Linked DNA regions of Labrenzia sp. VG12. The protein of the gene in region 1 interacts with the protein of each later gene in a pairwise test. Links are inferred from orthologs where the notes say so. Each region holds a gene or a part of one and is shown on either strand. Other genes may lie near its edges.

What was found.
Region 2: the proteins of gyrB (region 1) and gyrA interact in binary tests that used the Escherichia coli proteins (3 or more experiments, as listed by UniProt). The link is inferred for Labrenzia sp. VG12 from one-to-one orthologs.

Annotation. Positions count from the first base shown.
Region 1 is NZ_CP022529.1:4,617,109-4,630,089, forward strand. What follows is about bases 3,878-6,980. They hold gyrB (DNA topoisomerase (ATP-hydrolyzing) subunit B), read right to left. Parts: upstream 6,605-6,980; coding sequence 4,151-6,604; downstream 3,878-4,150. Other genes in these bases: recF (DNA replication/repair protein RecF), read right to left, coding at 6,737-6,980. In the rest of the region: CHH27_RS21380 (flavodoxin domain-containing protein), read left to right, coding at 191-715; CHH27_RS21385 (GGDEF domain-containing protein), read right to left, coding at 780-1,505; CHH27_RS21390 (TetR/AcrR family transcriptional regulator), read right to left, coding at 2,246-2,818; CHH27_RS21395 (DMT family transporter), read left to right, coding at 2,930-3,826; more of recF, read right to left, coding at 6,981-7,885; dnaN (DNA polymerase III subunit beta), read right to left, coding at 7,923-9,041; chromosomal replication initiator protein DnaA, read right to left, coding at 9,210-10,691; CHH27_RS21420 (rhodanese-like domain-containing protein), read right to left, coding at 10,846-11,286; CHH27_RS27775 (hypothetical protein), read left to right, coding at 11,550-11,780; rpsT (30S ribosomal protein S20), read right to left, coding at 11,932-12,198; CHH27_RS21430 (enoyl-CoA hydratase), read right to left, coding at 12,374-12,981. UniProt on the Escherichia coli protein: DNA gyrase negatively supercoils closed circular double-stranded DNA in an ATP-dependent manner to maintain chromosomes in an underwound state.
Region 2 is NZ_CP022529.1:1,244,488-1,255,135, forward strand. What follows is about bases 6,982-10,352. They hold gyrA (DNA gyrase subunit A), read left to right. Parts: upstream 6,982-7,344; coding sequence 7,345-10,152; downstream 10,153-10,352. Other genes in these bases: CHH27_RS05660 (MarC family protein), read right to left, coding at 6,982-7,117; CHH27_RS05670 (phosphopantetheine adenylyltransferase), read right to left, coding at 10,245-10,352. Also shown: CHH27_RS05620 (lipopolysaccharide assembly protein LapB), read right to left, coding at 1-824; guaA (glutamine-hydrolyzing GMP synthase), read left to right, coding at 1,090-2,661; CHH27_RS05630 (methyltransferase domain-containing protein), read left to right, coding at 2,750-3,475; CHH27_RS05635 (hypothetical protein), read left to right, coding at 3,508-4,080; CHH27_RS05640 (TraR/DksA family transcriptional regulator), read right to left, coding at 4,064-4,399; CHH27_RS05645 (zinc-binding alcohol dehydrogenase family protein), read right to left, coding at 4,502-5,515; CHH27_RS05650 (helix-turn-helix domain-containing protein), read left to right, coding at 5,620-6,018; CHH27_RS05655 (hypothetical protein), read left to right, coding at 6,098-6,475; more of CHH27_RS05660, read right to left, coding at 6,482-6,981; more of CHH27_RS05670, read right to left, coding at 10,353-10,648. UniProt on the Escherichia coli protein: A type II topoisomerase that negatively supercoils closed circular double-stranded (ds) DNA in an ATP-dependent manner to maintain chromosomes in an underwound state.

The DNA.
Region 1 (12,981 bases):
GGCGGCGCAAGGTGACATTGCTGCCAGGGACTTATGGGGCCTCGGGCCGGGCTCCATGTGACCAAATAATAGGCAGGAAAATCGGTCGTTTTCCGAATTCCGACAAGTGTAACACGTGGAAATGCGGACGAATGACAGCAAAGTCCTGTGCTAGCGTGACCTCATCGAGTGAAAGCAGGTGGGGCCACGTATGAATGTTCTGATTGCCTATGCGACCACTGAAGGACAGACGCAAAAGATCGCCAAATTCATCGAGGTAATCCTGTCGGAAGCCGGTCACCAGGTCCAGTTACACAATGTCAGCGACCCATCCGGCAGGCTCACCGTCAGCGACTATGACAAGGTGATTGTCGCCGGGTCCGTGCATTCGGGAAAACACCAGCCCGACCTTCAGCTGTTTGTCTTTGCAAACCGGAACCGGCTGAGCGACATGCCCGGCCTGCTGGTGTCGGTCAGTCTCGCAGCAGCCTTTCCGGACACCGCAGAGGAAGCCGGGGGCTATGTTGGAACGTTTCTGGAGGCCGCACAGTGGCAACCGACGCAAACAGCCCTGGTTGCCGGTGCGGTGAAGCCGGGTATCTATGACTGGTTTCAGCAGTCAGCCCTGCTCGAGGGCGATCTGGCGGCCCATCTTGACGAGGACCTCAGCGGCACGAAGGAATTCACCGACTGGGAGGATCTGAAGCAGAAGGTGACGGCATTTGCCGGTGCCTGACGGCGAACGAGACAAACCGGCAGTCTCGCCGATGCCAGTTACTTTCAGGCACTGCGGACACAGGTCATGAGGCTGGCTCGGACGGCTGTGTTTCGCTGACCTCGACGCGGTTGCGGCCCTTGCTTTTGGCGCGGTAAAGCGCCTTGTCTGCCCGGTTCAGCGCAGCATCAATCGGTTCGTTGTCGTGACGATAGCCGACGCCGATTGAAATGGTGCAGCTGATCGTATCGGGGCCGGCATCAAGCGCGGTCTTTTCGATCGCGCAGCGTATGGTCTCCGCAACATCACGCCCTTTTGTGACGGGCAGGTTCGGAAAGAACATGGCGAATTCCTCGCCGCCGAGCCTTGCGATTTCGCCAAAGGGTCTGGCTGTCTCCGACATGACGTCCGTCACCAGCCTGATGACGGAATCGCCAACCTGGTGACCGTAGGTGTCGTTGATCGATTTGAAACTGTCGATATCCAGCATCAACACGGTTCCGCCGACATTCTGTTGGCGGGCTTCGAACAGGTCGAAGAACGCGGTCCGGTTCAGGAGTCCGGTCATGCTGTCATGAAGCAGCAGATGTTCGAGCCGGAGGTTGGATCGGTGCAGGGCCAGTATCATGTTGCCGGCCCAGAGCGACGCAAAGGGAGCGATCATCAGGGGCACGAGTGTCGCGGGCCACACGCTGACCCAGTTGAGGCCGGCCGGCGACACAAAATGCGTGGCCACCAGCGACACCAACACGGATGCAGCGGAGACGAGCACGACCTGCGCCCATTTTTCCTTTTCGCTCCTGACCCGCATTTTCCGGACTTCTGCTCGAAAGTGTTGTGGCCATCATTGGCGCGCCACGGCGATGGAGCCATGGTCTGCGTCAGTTGGACTGTCCCGCCGCAACATTTAAAAATCGCTAACCGCGCAATGGATGGCGATCTGGGCAGCGCAAACTCATGGGCTTTAGATCCGATCCGGAAACCGACAGGACCCGGCTGGTTGTTCGGTGGGCGACGTCCGCGCGGGGGAGGTGGCACAGACCGCCGCACTGGCGGCGTCTGCCTGGAAGGGTAAGACCGGCAGGAGAAGTCAGGCTTCCAGGGTCCGACAAGACCCGCAACCTGCCACCACGTCAGGCAGGCTGCTGGTGCCTGTCCGAGCCGTAGTCCTTCGTGAAGGTGTATGGGTGCGAGGCGCAATATGTGTTTCCACACTCCTGTAGGTGAGCGTGTAATGTTTCGTTTTAGCTGTAGTAAAATTAGTTGGTTGGAGAGTGTTTTATTCGAAGTTGTTTTCGAGAGCCTGGCGCAAATAAAATCGCGTACGCACCGTTAAAGGCTAATCCAGGAGATTAATACTTGGCTCTCCGAGCCTCAAGCACAGAAAATTGGAAAATGGGTGCTTACAATGGGAGTAAATGTGTAATGCAATGAATTCATAATATGAGCGGGAAGCGGACGTTTGCTGCGGGTTGAACGAATATCCGTACTGCGGACTCAACGGATTTTCAAAGTCAGAGCCCAAACATCGGGCCTCGCTTCATCTAAGTTCTATCGCGACAACGGTCGCGCCAAATGGATGAGTTGATCAATTGTCTCAGATAAATGGTTTGGGTTACCAGTGGCGCGCGAGACCATCATGGCTCCTTCCATGCTGGACACAAACGTCTTCGCGAATGCAATTGGGTCAAGGTCGGGTCTAATCTCGCCGTTTTGCTGTCCTGTTTGGAGAACCGCACTTAGCCATTCATGATGCCCCAGAAAGAACTTTTCGACTTCGGCATTGATCGACGGTGGGAGCGTTGCGGCATCCGATGCGAGGACACCGCCCAGACAGACGCTTCCCTTGTCTTTGAGCATGGCAACAAACAGGTTGCCGTAGGCTGCGAGGAGCCCAGGCGCGTCTGGTGCCGACAAATCCGCCAAAGCCGTTAAGCACCACTCTCGGTAATCCTTTGCAGCGGCCTCGGCTAAATCTCCCTTGGTTGGATAGTGGTAATGAATACTCGCGCTCTTAATGCCTACTTCGGCGGCAATGTCGCGGAAGCTAAACCCGTTATAGCCCCGCTCCATCATAACTCTGCGGGCAACGAGCAGTATCTCAGATGCTTTTTCGTTTCCCATCAGTCCGTCAGCCCAAGACTTCCATCAAGTATTTGATAGGGGCTTGATTGGGGGCGGGTCAAGCGGATAGGAAATTGTCTATCAAGTACTTGATAGGCAATGTGAGTGCCGATGAAACAATCAACTACCGAAACGTTCGCGATGGTGTCAGTCGCAGCAGCAGGTGTTGCATGGGGCATTTTCTGGATCCCATTGAGAGCGCTGGATGACGCAGGAGTCGTCGGAGCCTGGGCCGTTGTCTTTTTCTACGTGCTGCCCGCGCTTCTGCTATTGCCCATCATTTTCCTTCGCCACCGTCAAATCGTGGTCGGTGGCTGGCCTTTGCAAGTCGCCGGGATGCTCGCGGGTGTCGCACTCGTTTGCTACGCGGGAGCTCTCATCTTCACCGAGGTCGTCCGAGCAACGCTGTTTTTCTATCTGACACCAATCTGGAGCACAGTGTTGGCGCGAATTGTGCTGAGGGAGCCCATTACAATGCCCCGTTGGGCAACCATTGGCTTGGGTTTGCTGGGGCTCTTGATCATCGTGAGAGCCGACAAAGGGATCAGCGGTGGTCTTAGCGCTGGCGACTGGATGGGGATTGCCGGGGGGCTCATCTGGGCCGCCGCCGCGGTGGTCATGAAATCAGACAAAGACGGAAACGGAATCGATTTCACGCTGTCCTATTTTGCCTGGGGGAGTGTCGCGGCGCTCCTTTTGCTCATCGTCCCATTGGATGGCACTGGGGAAATACCGGATTGGGAAACGATGCGAAGCGTTTTACTTTGGATGGTCCCGGTGACACTCCTTTTGGTTATTCCCCCTGCATTCGCGATAATGTGGGGTGCAACGGTTCTTAGCCCCGGTCTGATCGCAATCCTTTTCATGACAGAAATCAGTGCTGCCGCGATAACGGCTGCAATCTGGGCGGGCGAACCATTTGGGTTTAGGGAATTGGCAGGGGTCATCTTGATTTCTGCTGCCGGAATCTTTGAACCGGTTCTAAACTGGTACCGCGGTAGAACCTGAAAGAACGGACATCCAGGCAAACCCCATCATTTGGGAGGTGAGGGCTCGGAGCCGACGTTCACCGCACACGCTCACAGCGTCGGCTTCGGGCCGAAATAGGTCCTTGATCAACGAATGGTCGGCAATGCAGGGCATGATTTTCCGGATCGACTCGTAATCCGAAAACACATTTCAGGGTGAGGGGAAACTCATGTCACAACAACTCAGGCAGTGTATTAGTTTCCGCCTAAGTTGTTGTAATTTATGAAGACAGGTTTATGTCATCCCGCCTCTTCGCGAAATTGTATGCGCCCGGCGCAACTTTATGGGCTTCCCTACGCTCCGTCAGATATCCAGGTTCGCCACGGCGAGCGCGTTGTCCTGGATGAACTCGCGCCGCGGGTCGACTTCATCGCCCATCAGCTTGGTGAAGATGTCGTCGGCGTCGTCCGCCTCTTTCACCTTGACCTGCAGCAGGGAGCGGACATTCGGATCGAGTGTCGTTTCCCAGAGCTGTTCCGGGTTCATCTCGCCGAGACCTTTGTAGCGCTGCAGCGAAATGCCTTTTTGCCCCAGGGCGTAGACATTGGCCAGCAATGCACGCGGACCGCGAATTTCGGTCGGAACGTCCTTGCGGCGCAGCAGGGCCGCCTTGCCATAGACTTCATTCAGATGGGCCGCATGGGCGGCCAACCGGCGGGCATCCGTGGATCCGAGCAGAGCCGGATCGATCGTGGCGGCTTCTTCAACGCCGCGAACGGTGCGCTTGAACACCAGACTACCGTCTTCCAGGGCCTCGCCGGTCCAGCCGCGTTCGAATTCGTCCGCCAGAATGTCCATGCGCCGGGCGATATAGGCCGCGGCCTCTTCAGCCTTGGCACGATCTTCCAGGATGTCGGTGTTGAGCGCGCCGGCAATGGCCGCCTGTTCGACCACATCGCGGTTGTAGCGCGAATGCAGGCCGTCGAAAATGTCAGAGATGGTCCTGGCCGTTTCCACCACCGTGAGCAGGTCCTGGCCGGAGCGAACCTCACCATTCGCCAGCTCAAGCGTGGTGTCCCCGAGGCCCTGGCCGATCAGATAGTCTTCCAGCGCCAGCTGGTCCTTCAGGTATTGTTCTGACTGACCGCGCTTGACCTTGTAGAGCGGCGGCTGCGCGATATAGACATAGCCGTTTTCGATCAGTTCCGGCATCTGCCGGAAGAAGAAGGTCAGAAGCAGGGTCCGAATGTGGGCACCGTCCACGTCAGCATCGGTCATGATGATGATCTTGTGGTAGCGCAGCTTCTCGATGTTGAATTCTTCCTTGCCGATCCCGGTGCCGAGCGCGGTGATCAGGGTGCCGATCTCGTTGGAAGACAGCATCTTGTCGAACCGGGCCCGTTCCACGTTCAGGATCTTGCCGCGCAGCGGCAGCACGGCCTGGTTCTCCCGGTGCCGGCCCTGCTTGGCCGAGCCGCCTGCGGAATCACCCTCCACCAGGAAGAGTTCGGCCTTGGAGGCATCGCGTTCCTGGCAATCGGCGAGTTTTCCGGGCAGCGAGGCGATATCCAGCGCACCTTTGCGCCGGGTCAGTTCACGCGCCTTGCGGGCAGCTTCGCGGGCAGAAGCTGCTTCCACCACCTTGGAGACGATGGCCTTGGCCGGCGCCGGGTTCTCTTCCAGCCACTCGCTCAGGGTCTGGGAAATCAGGTTCTCGACGACCGGGCGCACCTCGGAGGAGACCAGCTTGTCCTTGGTCTGGGAGGAGAATTTCGGATCCGGCACCTTGACCGACAGAACGCAGGTCAGGCCTTCGCGGCAATCGTCGCCGGAGAGCGAGACCTTTTCCTTTTTCATCAGGCCCGTGGCTTCGGCATAGCCGGTCACCTGACGGGTCAGGGCTGCCCGGAAGCCGGCCAGGTGCGTGCCGCCGTCCCGCTGGGGAATGTTGTTGGTGAAACACAGCACATGCTCGTGATAGCTGTCGTTCCACCACATGGCCGCCTCGACCGTGATGCCGTCTTTCTCCGCGCTCATCGTGACCGGGTCCTCGATCAACGGATGCTTGGCCCGGTCCAGATAGCGCACGAAAGCTTCAAGGCCGCCTTCGTAGTAGAGTTCCTCGACAACATCTTCCACGCCGCGCTTGTCGGTCAGGATGATGCGTACGCCGGAATTGAGGAAGGCGAGTTCCCGCAGGCGGTGTTCCAGCGTGTTGAAATCGAACTCGGTCTTGCTGAAGGTTTCCGGGGACGGCAGGAAGGTGACTTCGGTGCCCTTCTGGCCGTTGGCCGGACCGACCACTTCCAGCGGGCCCTGGGAATCCCCATGCGCGAAGGTCATGTGGTGTTCCTGGTCGTTCCGCCAGATGCGCAGCTCCAGCTTGGTCGACAGGGCATTCACGACCGAGACACCGACGCCGTGCAGGCCACCGGACACCTTGTAGGAATTCTGGTCGAACTTTCCGCCCGCATGCAGCTGGGTCATGATGACCTCGGCGGCGGAAACGCCTTCTTCCGGGTGCAGGTCGGTCGGGATGCCGCGGCCGTTGTCGGAGACGGTCACGGAGCCATCCGGGTTCAGCGTCACGGTGACATGGTCGGCGTGGCCGGCCAGGGCTTCGTCGATGGCGTTGTCCACGACTTCGTAGACCATGTGGTGCAGGCCGGAACCGTCATCGGTGTCGCCGATATACATTCCGGGCCGTTTACGGACCGCGTCGAGGCCTTTCAGGACCTTGATGCTGTCAGCGCCATATTCGGCACCGCCTTCGTTTTCGGGGGTCTCAATCGGCTCGGATGTGGACATGTCGCTCATGCGAATCAATCACCAGTCATTCTATCTTTTCTAACCCCGTTATACGGGGTTCCGGCGGGGGTTCAACCACGCCGGAGCCGCTGACAAGCCAGCGAAGGGATAATGGTGGAAAACCATAAGATTTCGGCGGATTTAAGGGCCTGTCGGTCCCTTTAGAAGATGGCCATGATGGTCCCGGATTTCAAACACCTGGGCATCCTCGGGCAGGGCGCTGAAAAGACCCTCGTCCGTCCCGGTCATGAAAACTTGCCCGCCTAAGGAATTCAGCTTGGCGAACAGGGCGGCCCGGCGGTCCGGATCCAGGTGCGCAGCGACTTCGTCGAGCAAGAGGACCGGCGTCATTCCGGAGACCTTGGACGTCAGTTCGGCATGCGCCAGAACCAGACCGATCAGAAGCGCCTTCTGCTCTCCGGTGGAGGATTGAGCCGCCGGCATCGACTTGGCCGCATGGGTCACTTTCAGGTCGCTCAGGTGCGGACCGTTCAGGGTCCGGCCGGCGGCGCGGTCGCGCGGACGGCCTTCCTTCAGGAGCAGCCGGTAATGGTCTTCCCGGTCCGATGCACTGAGGCCGAGGGTCTCGGCTTCAAAGGCGCCTTCGAGCGCGATGCCTGCGTGGGGAAAGGGCAAGCCCTGCGCGGCCTGTTCGGCAATCATGCCGGAGAGCAGGCCGACCGTGTCGCCACGTGCGATGGAGACCGCGGTGCCGAGTTCTGCCACCTGCAATTCCAGTGCGGACAGGAAGGCGTCGCTGCCGCCCTGGTCGAGCAGCCGGTTGCGTTGGCGCAGCGCGTTTTCAAAATCGCTGACCCGGCGCCCGTGTGCCGGATCGATGGCCAGCGTCAGCCGGTCGAGAAACCGGCGCCGCTCGGAGGCCGCACCGGTGAAAAGGCCGTCCATGGACGGGACCAGCCAGAGCACCCGCATATAGTCGAGCAGGCTTTCCGAACCACGCACGTCTTCACCGTCAATCCGCACCTTGCGCCCGGTGCCGCCGGTGGCCAGCCCGGTTCCGATCCTGGTTTCCAGGCCGTCCAGCAGAACGGTGGCAGCCACGCTCCAGCTGCCGTCACCCTCCTTGCGGGCAATGTCGGCAAGTGTCGCCCGGCGCAGACCGCGCCCGGCTGTCAGGAACGAGATGGCTTCCAGGATATTGGTCTTGCCGGCGCCGTTGGCGCCGACAAAGGCGACCAGTTTGGCGGCGAGACCCAGCGAAAGGGTCTCGTAATTGCGGAAACCGGTCAGGGACAGACGGGTCAGCCGCGCCGTCCTGAATTCTGTCATGACCGTGTTTCCGCCTTCAGAATGTCACCGGTCCGGGTCAGACCCGCATCGGCATCAGAACGAACAGGCAGTCATCGACGGTGTTGTCCTGGATCAGGGTTGGCGAGCCGCTGTCGGCCAGCCGGAACAGGGCCGTGTCGCTTGACAGCTGATTGGCAATATCGAGCAGGTACCGCGAGTTGAAGCCGATTTCCAGGTCTTCCGCGTCATACTCGACGGCCAGTTCTTCCGTCGCGCTGCCCGAATCCGGGTTGTTCACGGTGAGCACCATGCGGCTATCGCTCAGCGAGATCTTCACGGCCCGGCCGCGCTCGGAGGAAATTGTCGAGACGCGGTCGACGGCTTCCTTGAACTCGTCCCGGTCGACGCGCATTTCCTTGTCGTTGCCCTGCGGGATCACCCGGCCGTAATCCGGGAAGGTGCCGTCGATCAGTTTGGATGTCAGGATGACGGAACCGGTGGTCAACCGGATCTTGGTGTCGGACAGTTCGATCTGAACGTTGGCTTCCGGGTCTTCCAGCAGTTTCTGGATCTCACCTACCGTCTTGCGCGGCACGATGATGCCCGGCATGCCGGCAGATCCCGACGGGGCAGGCACTTCAGCCTGGGCCAGACGGTGGCCGTCGGTGGCAACGGCACGGAACTGCTGGCCATTGGCCGCGTCGACCGTGTGCAGGTAGATCCCGTTCAGGTAATAGCGGGTTTCCTCAGTCGAGATCGCAAACTGGGTGGTGTCGATCAGCTTGCGGATATCGGCGGCCGTCAGAGCAAAGCCATGACTGAAATCGCCGGCCGTCAGGTCCGGGAAATCCGCTTCCGGCAACATCTGCAGCGTGAATTTCGAACGGCCGGCCCGGATTTCCAGCGTGGCGTTGTCGCCGGTGGTCTCCAGAACCACCTGCGAGCCTTCGGGCAGCTTGCGCACGATGTCGTAGAACATGTGCGCCGGCACCGTGGTGGCGCCCGGCATTTCGATCATGGCGGGCACGGTTTCGACGATTTCGAGGTCGAGGTCGGTTGCCTTCAGATTGATGGCGCCGCCGTCAGCCCGCAGCAGGACATTGGACAGGATGGGAATGGTGTTTCGGCGCTCGACCACCCGGTGAACATGGGTCAAGGACTTGAGGAGGTCGGTCCGCTCGAGGGTCGCTTTCATTCACTCGTTCCGTACTCATGAAAAGCCGGACGGACGGTCCGGCGTAACTGGATTTGCTGGCTCCGGTGAGGAGCGGGGGGAAGACACTGCCCTTAACTTGGTGCAAAAGCAAGGGGGCGTTCCGCCGGAACGCCCCCAATTTAAGTTGAATATCGGGGAATTTAACCCTCAGGCGTCGAGCATGCGTTTCAGCAGTTCGAGCTCCTGCGCCAGAGAATAGTCTGCGCGGGCCATTTCCTCGATTTTCCGCACCGCGTGCAACACTGTCGTGTGATCCCTGTTGCCGAAGCGGCGGCCGATTTCCGGCAGCGAGCGCGGGGTCATCACCTTGGCGAGATACATGGCAATCTGACGTGGACGCACGATGGTGCGGGTGCGCCGGGCCGACAGCAGATCGGCCTTGGTGACGTTGTAGTGTTTCGACACCACCCGCTGGATGTCCTCGATCTTGACCCGGCGCGGTTCGCTGGAGCGAACCAGGTCGCGCAGTGTCATTTCCGCCATTTCCTGCGTGATCGGCTGATTGGTCAGCTGATTGTGTGCGATCAGGCGGTTGAGGGCGCCTTCCAGGTCGCGGCCCGAGGAGGCCACGTGACGGGCAACATAGTCGAGAACGCTGTCGGGCACGTCGAATTGCGGATAGGCCTTGCGGGCCGCTTCCACGCGGGACACCAGGATATTGCGCCGAAGCACGAAATCCGGTTCCTGGATGCCGACCACGAGACCGCCGGACAGGCGCGACCGGACCCGGTCGTCCAGGGTGTCCAGTTCGGATGGAGCCCTGTCGGCCGCAACGATCACCTGGCGCGCGCCGTCGATCAGCGCATTCAGCGTATGGCAGAATTCCTGCTGGACCTGTTTGCCGTGCAGAAACTGCATGTCGTCGATCAGCAGCAGGTCGATGGTCCGGAGGTTTTCCTTGAACGCAAGCGCGGACTGGGACTTCAGCGCCGTCACGAACTTGTACATGAAGTGCTCGGCCGTCAGGTAGAGCACCTTGCGGCCGCTCGCACGGGCTTTCGAGGCCACGGCCTGCATCAGATGGGTTTTGCCGAGACCCACGGACGCATGCAGGTAAAGCGGGTTGAACGTCACCGCGCCGCCGGCTGCGACCTGACGGGCAGCGGCCAGGGCCAGGTTGTTGGATTCCCCTTCAACAAACGTCTCGAACGTATATTTCGGGTCGAGCGCCGCACCCTGCAGCACATCCCGGGTGCTGTCGGAGCCGGCATCGCCGCGGCCGAGCGCGACAGCGGCAGTCGCCGCCTGGGCACGGGTCACATGAGCCGCATCGGCCAGCGTTTCGCGCTGGACTTCGTCAGCAGCTGCCTTCGCGCCGTCCGGGCCGGCCAGGCTCGGTTTTGCCACCGGTGCCTGACGCGGACGGATCGCACCGCGAACGGTCAGTTCGATGCGGTGTACATTGTCGCATTCGCGCTGCCACAGACCCATCAGCTGGTCATTGTAATTGTTCTGGATCCACTGCTTCAAAAACCGGGTCGGAACGGAAAGACGCACTGTGCCGTCCTGATGCTCTTCCAGATCAACGCGTGCGAACCAGCTGGTAAAAACATCGTCGCCCAGCTCCGCGCGGAGCTGTTTCTTGACCCGTTTCCATTGTTCGGAGCCGCCTGCCTCCTGAACCTGCATGTCATCTGCCTCCTGTACATATGAAGAACAGTCCGCCACAGCCGTTCTTCGACGCCTTGCTGCTTTTGCAGCTTTATAATGTCCCTTTTGGGACGGTTATTGGGTTGGCAAAGGGAGTGGTCCCATTGCCTGCCCCGCTTTTAGTGCGGGGAAACTAACTTTGAATCCAGGGCAGTCCGGCGGCCTTCCAACCGGACCGGGTTCCACGGTGGCCCGCCTCGTCAAGGGGGCCTTCGAAACCGTCTGAGATATTAAAGCACTTTTCGAAGCCGGCCTGTGTCAGGGCGATCGCTGCCGCCTGGCTCCGCGCTCCGGAGCGGCACAGAAAATAGATCGGCGCGCTCTGGTCAAGTCCTTTTTTGACCAACAGGTCCGAAACGGACTTTGCAAATTCCGGGTTCGGGCCGGAAGACGGAAAGCTCTGCCATTCCACCAGCACCGGTTCCTTGTCGAGCGGACGCAGGTCCGGAAGTCCGACAAAGGCCCATTCCGCCTGGGTCCGCACGTCGACAAGAACAGAGTGTTCCTGCCCGGAAAGCTTTTCGAAAGCCTCCTGCACGGTCACATTGCCAGCGTATCCACCGTCGATTTGCACAGCCGCCCCCTACAATAGCGAAGTGCTATTGTTGAATAATAGTTATCAAGTTTTCGGGAAGAAAAATTCAGTCCAGCGGGATGCTAGACACCGTCGGAAATGAATACGTTAATGTATTCATCCCACGGTCTATACGCCATGTGCTTAGCTATTTTTCGATTAAACTTATTCATTTTGATCCAAGCACCGTTTTTAGGTTGTTCGCTGGTCTTTCGTGCCAGCCGTATTGTTAATATACAGACCGCGACCGGCGGGGCAACCGCGTGTTTTGGCGATTGCCGGGAAGTGGCGGTTTTGGTGCCCATGTTGAGGCGTTTTGCCTTCTGACCGGCGAGAGAGCAAATGCTTTTTACGGCAATGACTTTTTGCCCTCGGCGGCTTTGTCACATTTAAAAAACCACCTTTTCAAAAAAAATTTCGGAACAGATACCTTGACTCGTATCGAATCCGGTTTGATCGGCTTTGCTTCGGCCTACATGTTTGTAAGAGGCTGAAAAACAAGCGTTTTTTATGACAGCATAATACTCGGTAGAAATCGCAATATTGCCCGTTTAGGTTGCCGGATTTGATCATCCACAAAATTGCGTGGCTAAAAAAAACCCGGCACGCTGGCCGGGTCTTTTTAACGCTCATGTGACGGTTGGGTTACGCGCCAAGTGCCTTGATACGGGCATTGAGACGGGAAACCTTCCGGGACGCCGTGTTTGCATGCATCACGCCCTTGGAGGCAGCGCGCATGATTTCCGGCTGTGCAGCCTTGAAGGCTTCATTGGCAACAGCCTGGTCGCCGGAGGCAATCGCCTCTTCAACCTTGCGCAGGTAGGTGCGCACGCGGCTGCGGCGGTTCTTGTTCGTGGCCGTCTGGCGGGCAATCTTGCGGGCCGCCTTCTTGGCCGATGGTGTGTTGGCCATGGGCTCAATCCTGATCGGTAATTGGGACTAGTGTCCGGTGGCGATCGGGACCAAGGCACGAGGGCAGCAAGACCCGATCAAAAAACAACGGCGGCGGAAATCCGCCACCGATTGGGCGCTGCTTATAATCGCGCCTGCGCCTGTCGTCAACGGCTTTGTCGCTGTTTGACCGATATTATTTGTTCCGGAAATCCGGGGAACGCTTCTCGGTAAAGGCGGTCATGCCTTCATTCTGATCTTCCAGCGCAAACAGGGCCTGGAAGACGCGCCGCTCGAAGCGGACACCTTCGGCAAGGGTCGTTTCATAGGCCCTGTCGACGCTCTCCTTGGCCATCAAGACGACCGGGAGCGAGAAATCTGCGATCTTGTCCGCCGCCTTGAGCGCTTCTTCCAGCAGATCGTCTGCGGGAACGATCCGGCTGACGAGCCCGCTGCGCTCGGCTTCTTCGGCATCCATCATGCGCCCGGTCAGAACCATTTCCATGGCTTTGGACTTGCCGACAAAACGGGTCAGCCGCTGCGTGCCGCCCGCACCCGGAATAACACCGAGCGTGATCTCCGGCTGGCCGAACTTGGCCGTGTCCGCAGCAATGATGAAATCGCAAAGCATGGCCAGCTCGCAGCCACCACCAAGTGCATAACCTGCAACAGCGGCAATGATCGGCTTGCGGTTGCGCGACACCCGGTCGAAGGGCGTGATCAGGTCGGTCTGGTAGGCCGTGGCGAAATTATGGGGCTGCATCTCCTTGATGTCGGCGCCCGCGGCAAAGGCCTTTTCCGAGC
Region 2 (10,648 bases), 3.4 Mb from region 1 along the record:
CCCATGTCCAGGTCGTGCGCCGCCAGGGCGTGACGGAGCGCCGCCGTGTGATCGGCTCGTTTTCTGGAAAGCGTGCTGAGACGCACATGGCTGGTGGCGGAGCGCGGGTTGAGCTTCAAGGCTGCTTCGGCGGCTTCCACCGCGTCATCCAGATGGCCTTTTCCCTGGAGCGCGTCCGATAGCAGTTCAAGAGGCACCGGATCGGCAGGTGCATTTTCGCAGGCACGGAGCGCCAGTTCGATCACCTCGTCGAACCGCTTGCGCAGCAACAGTGTCTGACACAATCCGGTCAGTGCGGGGCCGTAATCGGGGTCCAGCTTCAACGCCTTGCGATAGGCTGCAATCGCCGCCGCCATCTGATCGGTTCTGGATTGTGTTTCGGCGAACAGAGACAGCGCTGCCGCGCTGTCGGGGAGCAGGTCAAGCAACTGCCGGGCAGGGCCAACAGCTTCCAATGACCGATCTTCCTTCAAAAGGACACTCGCCAGACCGTAAAGCGCATTTCGGCTTTCGGGCGCATTTGCAAGCACCTCCGCGAAACACTGCTCGGCGTTGGCATAATCGTTCATCAGCAAGTGGCAATTGCCGAGGCTGGCACGTGCGTTGAGATTGTCCGGTTCGGCAAAGACGATCCTGCGCAATTGCGACAGGGCTTCGTCCAGATAACCGTTCTGAAGCAGTGCAGAGGCGGTTCTGTAGGCGATTTCCGTGTCGTCCGGAGACAACTCCTGCGCCTTCAGATAGGACACCAGTGCCTTGTCGACCTGACCGGCGGTTTCCAGGGCTACGGCTTCGTCAAACGCTTTACGGGCAGCTGCTGTCATCTGGTGCGGATTTCCTCAGGGCACGGATGGTTCGTCCTGTCGACATGTCAGACGAAGCAGGCGTGCATCCCCAGCCTAAGGAGGCACAGGACGGCGGTCAAAAGGGAAAATGAACGGTGCACAGCTTGTCCGCCGATTTATTTGCCGGCCAAACTCGCAGCGCAGAATGAAGACCAGGCGCGCTGGAAGAGAAATTCTTGTGCGGGAGCGGAAAGAGCGCGAAATTCGGGTTCAAATTGGCGAAAAGACCGGTTAGAAGCTGGCCATGACCCAGCATCAACGCCTTCTCATTATCGACTTCGGTTCCCAGGTGACGCAGCTGATTGCGCGGCGTCTGCGTGAGCTCAATGTCTATTGCGAAATTCATCCCTATCAGAACGTGACTGACGCGTTTTTGAGCGAGTTCGATCCCAAGGCCGTGATCTTTTCCGGCGGCCCGGATTCTGTAACGCGAGACGGGTCTCCGCGTCCGCCAGAAAGCGTCTACACGATGGGGGTCCCGATCCTGGGGATCTGCTATGGCCAGCAGGTCATGATGCAGCAGCTGGGTGGCCAGGTGGACGGCGGCAAGATTTCCGGTGGCGGTGGCACTGCAGAATTCGGCAGAGCCTTCGTGACGCCTGCCGAAACGAATCTCGCGATCCTGAAAGGCTGGTTCAGCGACGGCCGCGAACAGGTCTGGATGAGCCACGGCGACCATGTCAGCCGTCTTGCACCGGGCTTTGAGGTATTTGGTACCTCACCGAATGCGCCTTACGCGATCACGGCAGACACGACGCGGAACTTCTACGCGGTGCAGTTCCACCCCGAAGTGCACCACACGCCGAATGGCAAGACACTTTATGAGAATTTCGTGCGGCTTGCCGGCTTTACCGGTGACTGGACGATGGGCGCCTACAAGGATGACGCCATTGCCAAGATCCGCGAACAGGTCGGGGACAAGAAGGTCATCTGCGGGCTGTCCGGCGGCGTTGACAGCTCCGTCGCTGCGGTTCTGATCCACGAGGCGATTGGCGATCAGCTCACCTGTGTGTTTGTCGATCATGGTCTTCTTCGTCTCAACGAGGCCGAGGAAGTCGTCTCCATGTTCCGGGACCACTACAATATCCCGTTGATCCATGCCGATGAATCGGAGCTCTTCCTGGGTGAGCTGGACGGAGAGTCTGATCCGGAGACCAAGCGGAAGATCATCGGCAAGCTTTTCATCGACGTCTTCCAGAAACACGCCAATGAAATCGACGGTGCCGAGTTCCTGGCCCAGGGCACGCTTTATCCTGATGTGATTGAGAGCGTCAGCTTCTCCGGCGGGCCGTCGGTTACCATCAAGTCGCATCACAATGTTGGCGGTCTTCCTGAAAAAATGGGCCTGAAGCTGGTCGAGCCGCTGCGTGAACTCTTCAAGGACGAGGTGAGGGCGCTTGGCCGTGAGCTCGGCCTGCCGGACAGCTTCATCGGCCGTCATCCTTTCCCGGGTCCGGGCCTGGCCATTCGCTGTCCGGGTGAGATCACCCGGGACAAGCTTGAGATCTTGCGCAAGGCTGATGCGGTCTATATCGACCAGATCCGCAAACACGGTCTTTATGACGATATCTGGCAGGCCTTCGTCGCGATCCTGCCGGTGCGGACGGTTGGTGTCATGGGCGACGGCCGGACATACGACTATGCCTGTGCGCTTCGCGCCGTGACCTCGGTTGATGGCATGACGGCGGACTATTTCCCGTTCAGCCATGAGTTCCTCGGGGAGACAGCCACCCGCATCATCAACGAGGTGCAGGGAATCAACCGGGTCACTTACGACATCACATCCAAACCTCCGGGCACGATCGAGTGGGAATAAGCCGAATTGTCAAAAGGGTCCGGTTGGCGGCGATTGATTAACGGATTGGCCGTATAAGGGCCAGGTCCGACAAGAGGGGGGCGGCGTTTTGGGCCCCTCCATAATCAACAGGGTTGTCGATATGGGTGCGCTGACACGGCTTCTTTCCGGCTATGAAACAGACGGTTTCAGCTTTGGCAAGGCTGCCAGAAAGAGAAGAATTCAGCTTTTCTGCGACTTGATCACCAAGACGTTTCAGGAAAAAGGGTTTGTCCGCATCCTGGATATCGGGGGCACCGTCCAGTACTGGCGGATCGTGGACGAGGCCTTTCTGGAAGCCAACAAGGTTCAGATCACGCTCCTGAACCTGCCCGGCTCCCAGGCCTTCGAAGCGCAGGGGCGCTTTTCCTTCATGACCGGCGATGCCACGAAGGATATCTGGAGCGAGCTCAATGCAGATGACTTTGATCTGATCCATTCCAATTCGGTCATCGAGCATGTCGGCGACTGGGCGCAGATGAAACGGTACGCGGCGAACATCAAGGACTTTCCCGGCGGCTATTTCGTTCAGACCCCCAATTTCTGGTTTCCGGTGGAACCGCATTGCATGACGCCGATCTTTCATTGGCTGCCCAAAGCCACAAGGGTCTGGCTTGTCCGTCATTTTTCACTTGGGCACTGGCCCAAGGCGTCTTCAACCGACGAGGCCGTGGAAACGGTGGAGAGCGCCCGATTGCTCAATCACGCCATGTTCGTGGCACTTTTCGACGATGCGTCGATCCGCAAGGAAAAGATCACCTTCCTGACCAAGTCCTTCATGGCAATCAGGGGCTAGGGATCTGTTGATCGCCCGCAGGCTGGCGGAGCATGTCTTTGCTGCGGCAACACGAGGAAAGCACAGACCCGGTGGCCCAACTGCCCGACCTGAGACCCGACTGTTACGCCTGCGCTGCGCTTTGCTGCGTCGTGTTTCCGTTCGACAAGTCTGAATCATTTGCCATCGACAAGGGGGCGGGAGAAGTCTGTCCGAACCTCGACGATTGCAACAAGTGTCGTGTTTTTGACGACCGCGAGGCCCTCGGCTTCAAAGGCTGCATCACCTATGACTGCTTTGGCGCCGGCCAGGTGGTCTCGCAAACTGTTTTCAAGGGGCGCAGCTGGCGTGACGAGCCGGCACTAGCCAATCGCATGGGGGCTGCGCTCTCGGTCCTGCGCCGCGTCCACGAACAATTGCTGTTGCTGGACACCGCTGAAAAACTGCCGCTCGACAAGGAAGAAAGCGCTCGGCTGGAAGGCCTGAGACTGGAACTGGCACCCGACACGGACTGGACGGAACTATCGCTCGCAGACTATCCGATAGATGTGACCGTCTCAAAGGTTTCACGTTTTCTGCGGGATTTGCGGCGTCATGTGGCGCCGCGGACTATTGGGCGCAGTTGATGCAGAACGCAGCCGCCGGGTCAACGTCCAGTCGTTTTGAGGCAATCTCTTCGCCGCATTCGACACAATACCCGTAGTCGCCTGCCGCCAGCCGACCAAGAGCCGCATCGATCCGTTGTATCTGCGCCCGGCGTTGACGTTCCGATGCCTGTGCCATGGCCTGTCCCTGCAACGCATCCATGCGTGAAAGACGGCCGACGGATTGCTGGTCCAGCTCCACTGTGGCACGCGCCTCACCGGACATCTCGCTGAAAGCTTCCAGTTCCTGCTTCAAAGCCAGAAGGTGCTCCCGAATGAGGCTGTTTTTCCTATCTTCCATACCCATCCTCCGGCGGGAAGCATGCCCCCGCCGGATCTGTGCCGCAAGTCACGGTGTGTTTCCCGCGTTCCAGGCGTATCTCGGTAAACGCGGGAAGTCCGCCTAGAAACCGGTGAGCACGATCTTGCCGATCGTGGCATTGCTTTCGATCTGGCGGTGCGCGTCCAGCAAGTTTTCTGCATTGATGGGTTCAATCGTCCTTGAAAGGGTGGTGCGCACCTTGCCCGCATCCACAAGCTCCGAAACCTTGTTGAGCAGGGTTTGTTGCGCCTTCATGTCGGCTGTCTGAAACATGGAACGGGTGAACATGAACTCCCAGTGCACTGAGACGGCCTTCGGCTTGAAGGGCATGATGCTCAGATCCTCCGGATCGTCGATCAGGGCAAACCGTCCCTGGGGTGCGATCATCGCGGCAATGTCGTCCAGATGCTGACCTGTATGGGTCGTTGAAAACACAAAGCCCGGTGCATCGATGTTCAGCGCTTCAAGCTGATCTGCCATTGGCTTTGAATGATCGAGCACATGATGTGCTCCGAGCTCCCGGCACCAGGCCTGGCTCTCCGGACGGGATGCGGTCGCGACGACAGTCAGGTCCGTCAACTGGCGCGCAAGCTGAATGGCGATCGAACCGACGCCGCCGGACCCGCCGATGATCAAAAGGCTGCGGGTTTTGCCCGGGACCGGGTCGTTCACTTTCAACCGGTCGAACAGCGCCTCAAAGGCGGTGATGGCCGTCAGCGGCAAGGCGGCTGCCTCGGCGAAGCTGAGGCTTCCCGGCTTGCGCCCGACAATGCGCTCGTCGACGAGGTGAAATTCGGCGTTTGTGCCCGGCCTTGTCAGATCTCCGGCGTAGTAAACGTCATCGCCCACCTTGAAGTCGGTGACGTCCGGGCCCGTTGCGACAACGGTTCCCGCGGCGTCATAGCCGAGCACAACCGGGGTGTCGTTTTCCGATGCACGGCGTTGCCGAACCTTCGTGTCGACCGGGTTCACCGCAACGGCTTTCACCTCGACCAGAAGGTCCGAACCGGACGGTGATGGTTTCGGCAGATCGAGATCCTGAAGGGCATTCGGATCGTTTGAGGGGAGGCTTTGATAATATCCAATGGCACGCATGTGTGTCTCCTGATTTGCGTGCCCCTCAAAATGACCATAAAACATGGAAGCGCAAGAATGCACAATTTGGGCAGTTACCGACACAAGAGAACCTAAGGCACAAGATGGATACCTTGAAGAAAGCCAAGTCTGAGAAGGATACTTACGATTGCCATCCGGGCTGTGCTGTCGAGGCCGCGCTCAGCCTGATCGATGGCAAATGGAAAGGCGTCATCCTGTTCCTGCTGCTCGACAGGGAGGTGCTTCGGTTCAACGAGTTTCAAAAGGCCCTGCCGAACATCACGCAGCGGGTTCTGACGGCCCAGCTGCGCAGCATGGAGGCGGACGGCCTTCTGACCAGAACAGTTTATCCCGTGGTACCGCCCAAGGTGGAATACAGCTTGACCGAATTGGGAGCGTCCCTGGAACCGGTGATCAAGGCCCTGGCCGGATGGGGCAACGCGAACAGGTCGCTCTGGCCCAAGGGCTTCAAGCGGGACGCTCATCTGCAACAGGCTGGCTGACGCACTCGTGATTTTTACAAGGGCTCGATAACGGTCAGGATGCCTGCCTGCCGCAAACACCCCAATCACGGACGATCAGATGCGCATTGCTCGAATATTTGTTGCCGGATGTCTTCTTGTTACCAGCCTTGGTGCCGCTACACAGGCCCTTGCGGGGGACGTTGAAATTGTCGATGCGAAGGCGCGGTCGTCAGGCGACAGCTGGACTTTCTCCGTGACGCTCAAGCACGGCGATACCGGCTGGGACCATTATGCCGATCTCTGGCAGGTCTACACACTGGACGGCGCGTTGCTCGGCGAAAGAGTGCTGCTGCATCCGCACGAGAACGAACAACCCTTCACCCGTTCCCTGTCAGGTGTGCAGGTTCCAGATGACGTGACCGAAGTTATTATCAGGGCACGCGACAACGTTCACGGTGTGTCGCCACAGGAGTTTCGCCTGAAGCTTGACCGCTAGGCTGCCTTACCCCCGGACAAAGGCAAGCACACCATCGGCGACGAACTGGACGGAAAGAGCAGCCAGCAACACACCGAGGAGCCGCGTGATCACGAGCTGGGCCGTATCGCCCAAAAGCCTCTCGATCTTGTCGGCCAGGAGAAACGCGCCCATGCAGCTCAGGAGAATGATCGCAATGACCGCACCCAAACCGGCATAGGTAAGGGTGTCGGGCGCTTCACCGGATAGAAGAATGATCGCGGAGATCGCTGCCGGACCGGAAATCAGCGGGATGGCCAAGGGAAAGATGGCAAGCTCATTTACCGTGCCATGATGGGCTTCCGATTCCACCGCCTTTTCTGCTGTCTCCGTTTTGCGCTCCTGACGCTTGCCGAAGATCATTTCCAGCGCGATCATGAACAGCAAGATGCCCCCGGCAACCCGGAAGGCACTGACGGAAATGCCGAGAACATTCAAAACCGTCTGCCCGGAAGCGTAGAACACGAGAAGGATGCCAGCTGCCGTGATGGTGGCCCGAATGGCAACTTTTCGCCTGTCCGACTTGCTCATTCCGGCGGTGACGGCCAGGAACATCGGTGCCAATCCGACCGGATCGATGGTCACGAAAAGCGTCGCGAATGCGTTGATGTAATAGTCGAGCATTTCAGGTTCCCGGGGCGGTTTTTCAGGCGTCTTGATGGGCTTACTATAGGGCTTTGCATGCCACGGCGACCGGCCGCGCAAAAATGATTTTCCGGCCCTGTGAATACTTCTTATAGAGTATTGATTTTAAAGACTTATTACTTAGGTGGAAAAGCGCCCGGAATTTGGACCGCAGCCTTGAATCGGATATAAAAGACACAGCAATAACAATGAAATGAGTGTCTTCCTTGGCTGACCAGGACAACAGCACCCCTTCAGACGGCCTCCCGTCTGATATCAAACCGGTCTCCATCGTCGATGAAATGAAGCGCAGCTATCTCGATTACGCCATGAGCGTGATCGTGTCCCGTGCGCTGCCCGACGTACGAGACGGACTGAAACCGGTACACCGGCGCATCCTCTATTCGATGCACGAGAACGGTTATGAGTGGAACAAGCCCTATCGCAAGTCGGCCCGTGTGGTCGGTGACGTCATGGGTAAGTACCACCCCCACGGCGACAGCGCGATCTATGACGCTCTCGTGCGCATGGCGCAGGATTTCTCCCTGCGTCTGCCGCTGATCGACGGGCAGGGTAATTTCGGCTCGATCGACGGCGACCCGGCCGCGGCCATGCGTTATACGGAGTGCCGCCTGGAGAAAGTCGCGCACAAGCTGCTCGACGATATCGACAAGGACACGGTCGACTTCCAGGAGAACTACGACAACTCCGAATCCGAACCGGTCGTCCTGCCGGCGAAATTCCCGAACCTTCTGGTGAATGGCGCAGGCGGCATTGCCGTCGGCATGGCCACGAACATTCCGCCACACAATCTTGGCGAAGTGATCGACGCTGCCATTGCCATCATGGAAAATCCGGCAATGACGCTGGAAGACTTGATGCAGATCGTTCCGGGCCCGGATTTCCCGACCGGCGGCATGATCCTTGGCCGCGCCGGCATCCGCAGCGCCTACGAAAGCGGCCGTGGTTCCGTCGTCATGCGGGCCAGGGTGGATGTCGAGGAAGTCCGCAAGGATCGTAACGCGCTGATCGTGAGCGAGATCCCGTATCAGGTCAACAAGTCGACCATGATCGAGAAGATTGCCGAACTGGTGCGCGACAAGCGCATCGAGGGCATCTCCGACATTCGCGACGAGAGTGACCGGTCCGGCATGCGGGTGGTGATCGAACTGAAGCGCGACGCGGTTCCGGACGTCATTCTGAACCAGCTCTATCGTTTCAGCCAGCTTCAGACATCCTTTGGCGCCAACATGGTTGCGCTGAACGGCGGCAAGCCGGAGCAGATGAACCTCTCCGACATGCTGCGCGCCTTCGTGGCCTTCCGCGAGGAAGTGATCCAGCGGCGCACACGTTTCCTTCTGAAGAAGGCCCGTGACCGGGCCCATATCCTGGTTGGTCTGGGCATCGCGGTTGCCAATATCGACGAGGTCATCAAGCTGATCCGCAGCGCCCCGGACCCGGCAACGGCCCGCGCCCAGCTGATGGAGCGCAACTGGCCGGCCCAGGACGTCGAAGCGCTTATCCGGCTGATCGACGACCCGCGCCACATGGTCCAGGAAGACGGCACCTACAAGCTGTCCGAGGAACAGGCCCGCGCCATTCTCGACCTGCGCCTGCAACGCCTGACCGCCATGGGCCGGGACGAGATCGAGGAAGAGCTCAACAAGATTGGCGCCGAGATTTCCGACTATCTCGACATCCTGCGCTCTCGGGCGCGCATCCAGGAAATCGTCAAGAACGAGATGCTGGAGATCAAGGAAGAGTTTGCGACGCCGCGGCGGACGGAAATCATCGAGGGTGGTCCGGATTTCGACGAGGAAGACCTGATCCAGCGCGAGGACATGGTGGTGACCGTTTCCCATGGCGGCTACATCAAGCGTGTTCCGCTGGCGACCTACCGGGCGCAACGCCGCGGCGGCAAGGGCCGCTCCGGCATGGCGACCAAGGAAGAGGATTTCGTCACCCGGCTGTTCGTGGCCAACACGCACACGCCGGTGCTGTTCTTCTCCTCGCGCGGCATCTGCTACAAGATGAAGGTCTGGCGTCTGCCGCTCGGCGGTCCGACCTCGCGCGGCAAGGCCCTGATCAACCTGCTGCCACTTGAGCAGGGCGAGCAGATCACCTCGATCCTGCCACTTCCTGAGGATGAGGACAGCTGGGCGGATCTGGACGTGATGTTCGCAACCGTGCGCGGCACGGTCCGCCGGAACAAACTGTCCGATTTTGTCAACATCAACCGCAACGGCAAGATCGCCATGAAGCTGGAGGACGGCGACGGCATTGTCGGTGTCGACACCTGCTCCGAACATGACGACGTCATGCTGACCACCAATTTCGGTCAGTGTATCCGGTTCCCGGCAACGGATGTCCGGGTCTTCGCGGGCCGAAATTCGGTCGGCGTTCGTGGCATTCGCCTGGCGGACAATGACCGGGTCATCTCCATGCAGATCCTGCATCACATCGATGTCGATGCGGAAGAACGGGCCGCCTATCTGAAGCTTTCCCGCGCAATGCGTGGCGAAGCCGATGAAAACGGCAGTGGAGCGGACGAAGATGGCGTGGTTGCAGGTGACCTGCCGCAGGAGCGGTATGCTCAGATGAGCGCTGCGGAACAGGTCATCCTGACGATCTCCGAGAACGGATACGGCAAACGGACCTCATCCTTTGAGTACCGGGTCACCGGCCGCGGCGGCAAGGGCATTACGGCCATGGCGGTGAATGACCGCAATGGCGGTCTGGTTGCCTCGTTCCCTGTCGAGGATAGCCACCAGATCATGCTGGTGACCGATGGTGGTCAGCTGATCCGGTGCCCGGTCGACGGTATCCGCATCGCCGGGCGCGCGACGCAGGGCGTCATCGTCTTCAAGACAGCGGCTGAAGAAAAAGTCGTTGCCGTGGAAGGCATCTCCGAAGTGGATGAGGACGACGACCTCGAAGAAAACGGCGAGGGTGCCGAAGACGGAGAAGCCGCAACCGACGGTGATGCTGGCGATACACCAGCTGCCGAAGGCGGCGACGACACGCCGGAAAGCTGATCCTTCAGGATCTGGCTCCAAAACGACAACAGCGGCCAGGGTGGAACCTGAGCCGCTGTTTGCCGTTACGGGGAGGGAGGTATTTGAATCGTTCAGTTTGTTGCCGGGTAGCGCGCCAGAATGGTCTCGTTGACGGTCGGGGCGGATTTTTCAACGGTGACAAACGAAACCTTGCGCACCTTGCTGGCACCCGTCAGGGCCGCTGCGCAGTCTGCTGACCAGGCGCCCCAGGCCTGCGACTTGCAGGTATCGGATGTGGAGGTGGCGACGCGGTCGCCCTTTGTTGTCGTCAGGCCCTGCGTTGCCAGGCTTGTCAGATCTTCTGCCTGGGACGCATTGCTCGGATGCATCGTCATGACGCCGGCGGCGATCATGGTCAGAAGTGCCAGCATGAAAACAGCTGCCAGCTTCACATGCATGGCCGGGTCGACAGCCTGGGCACGAATGGCAAAGGGTTGAGCCGCTTGTGTCTGTGCGGTCCGGTCGGTGGTTGAAT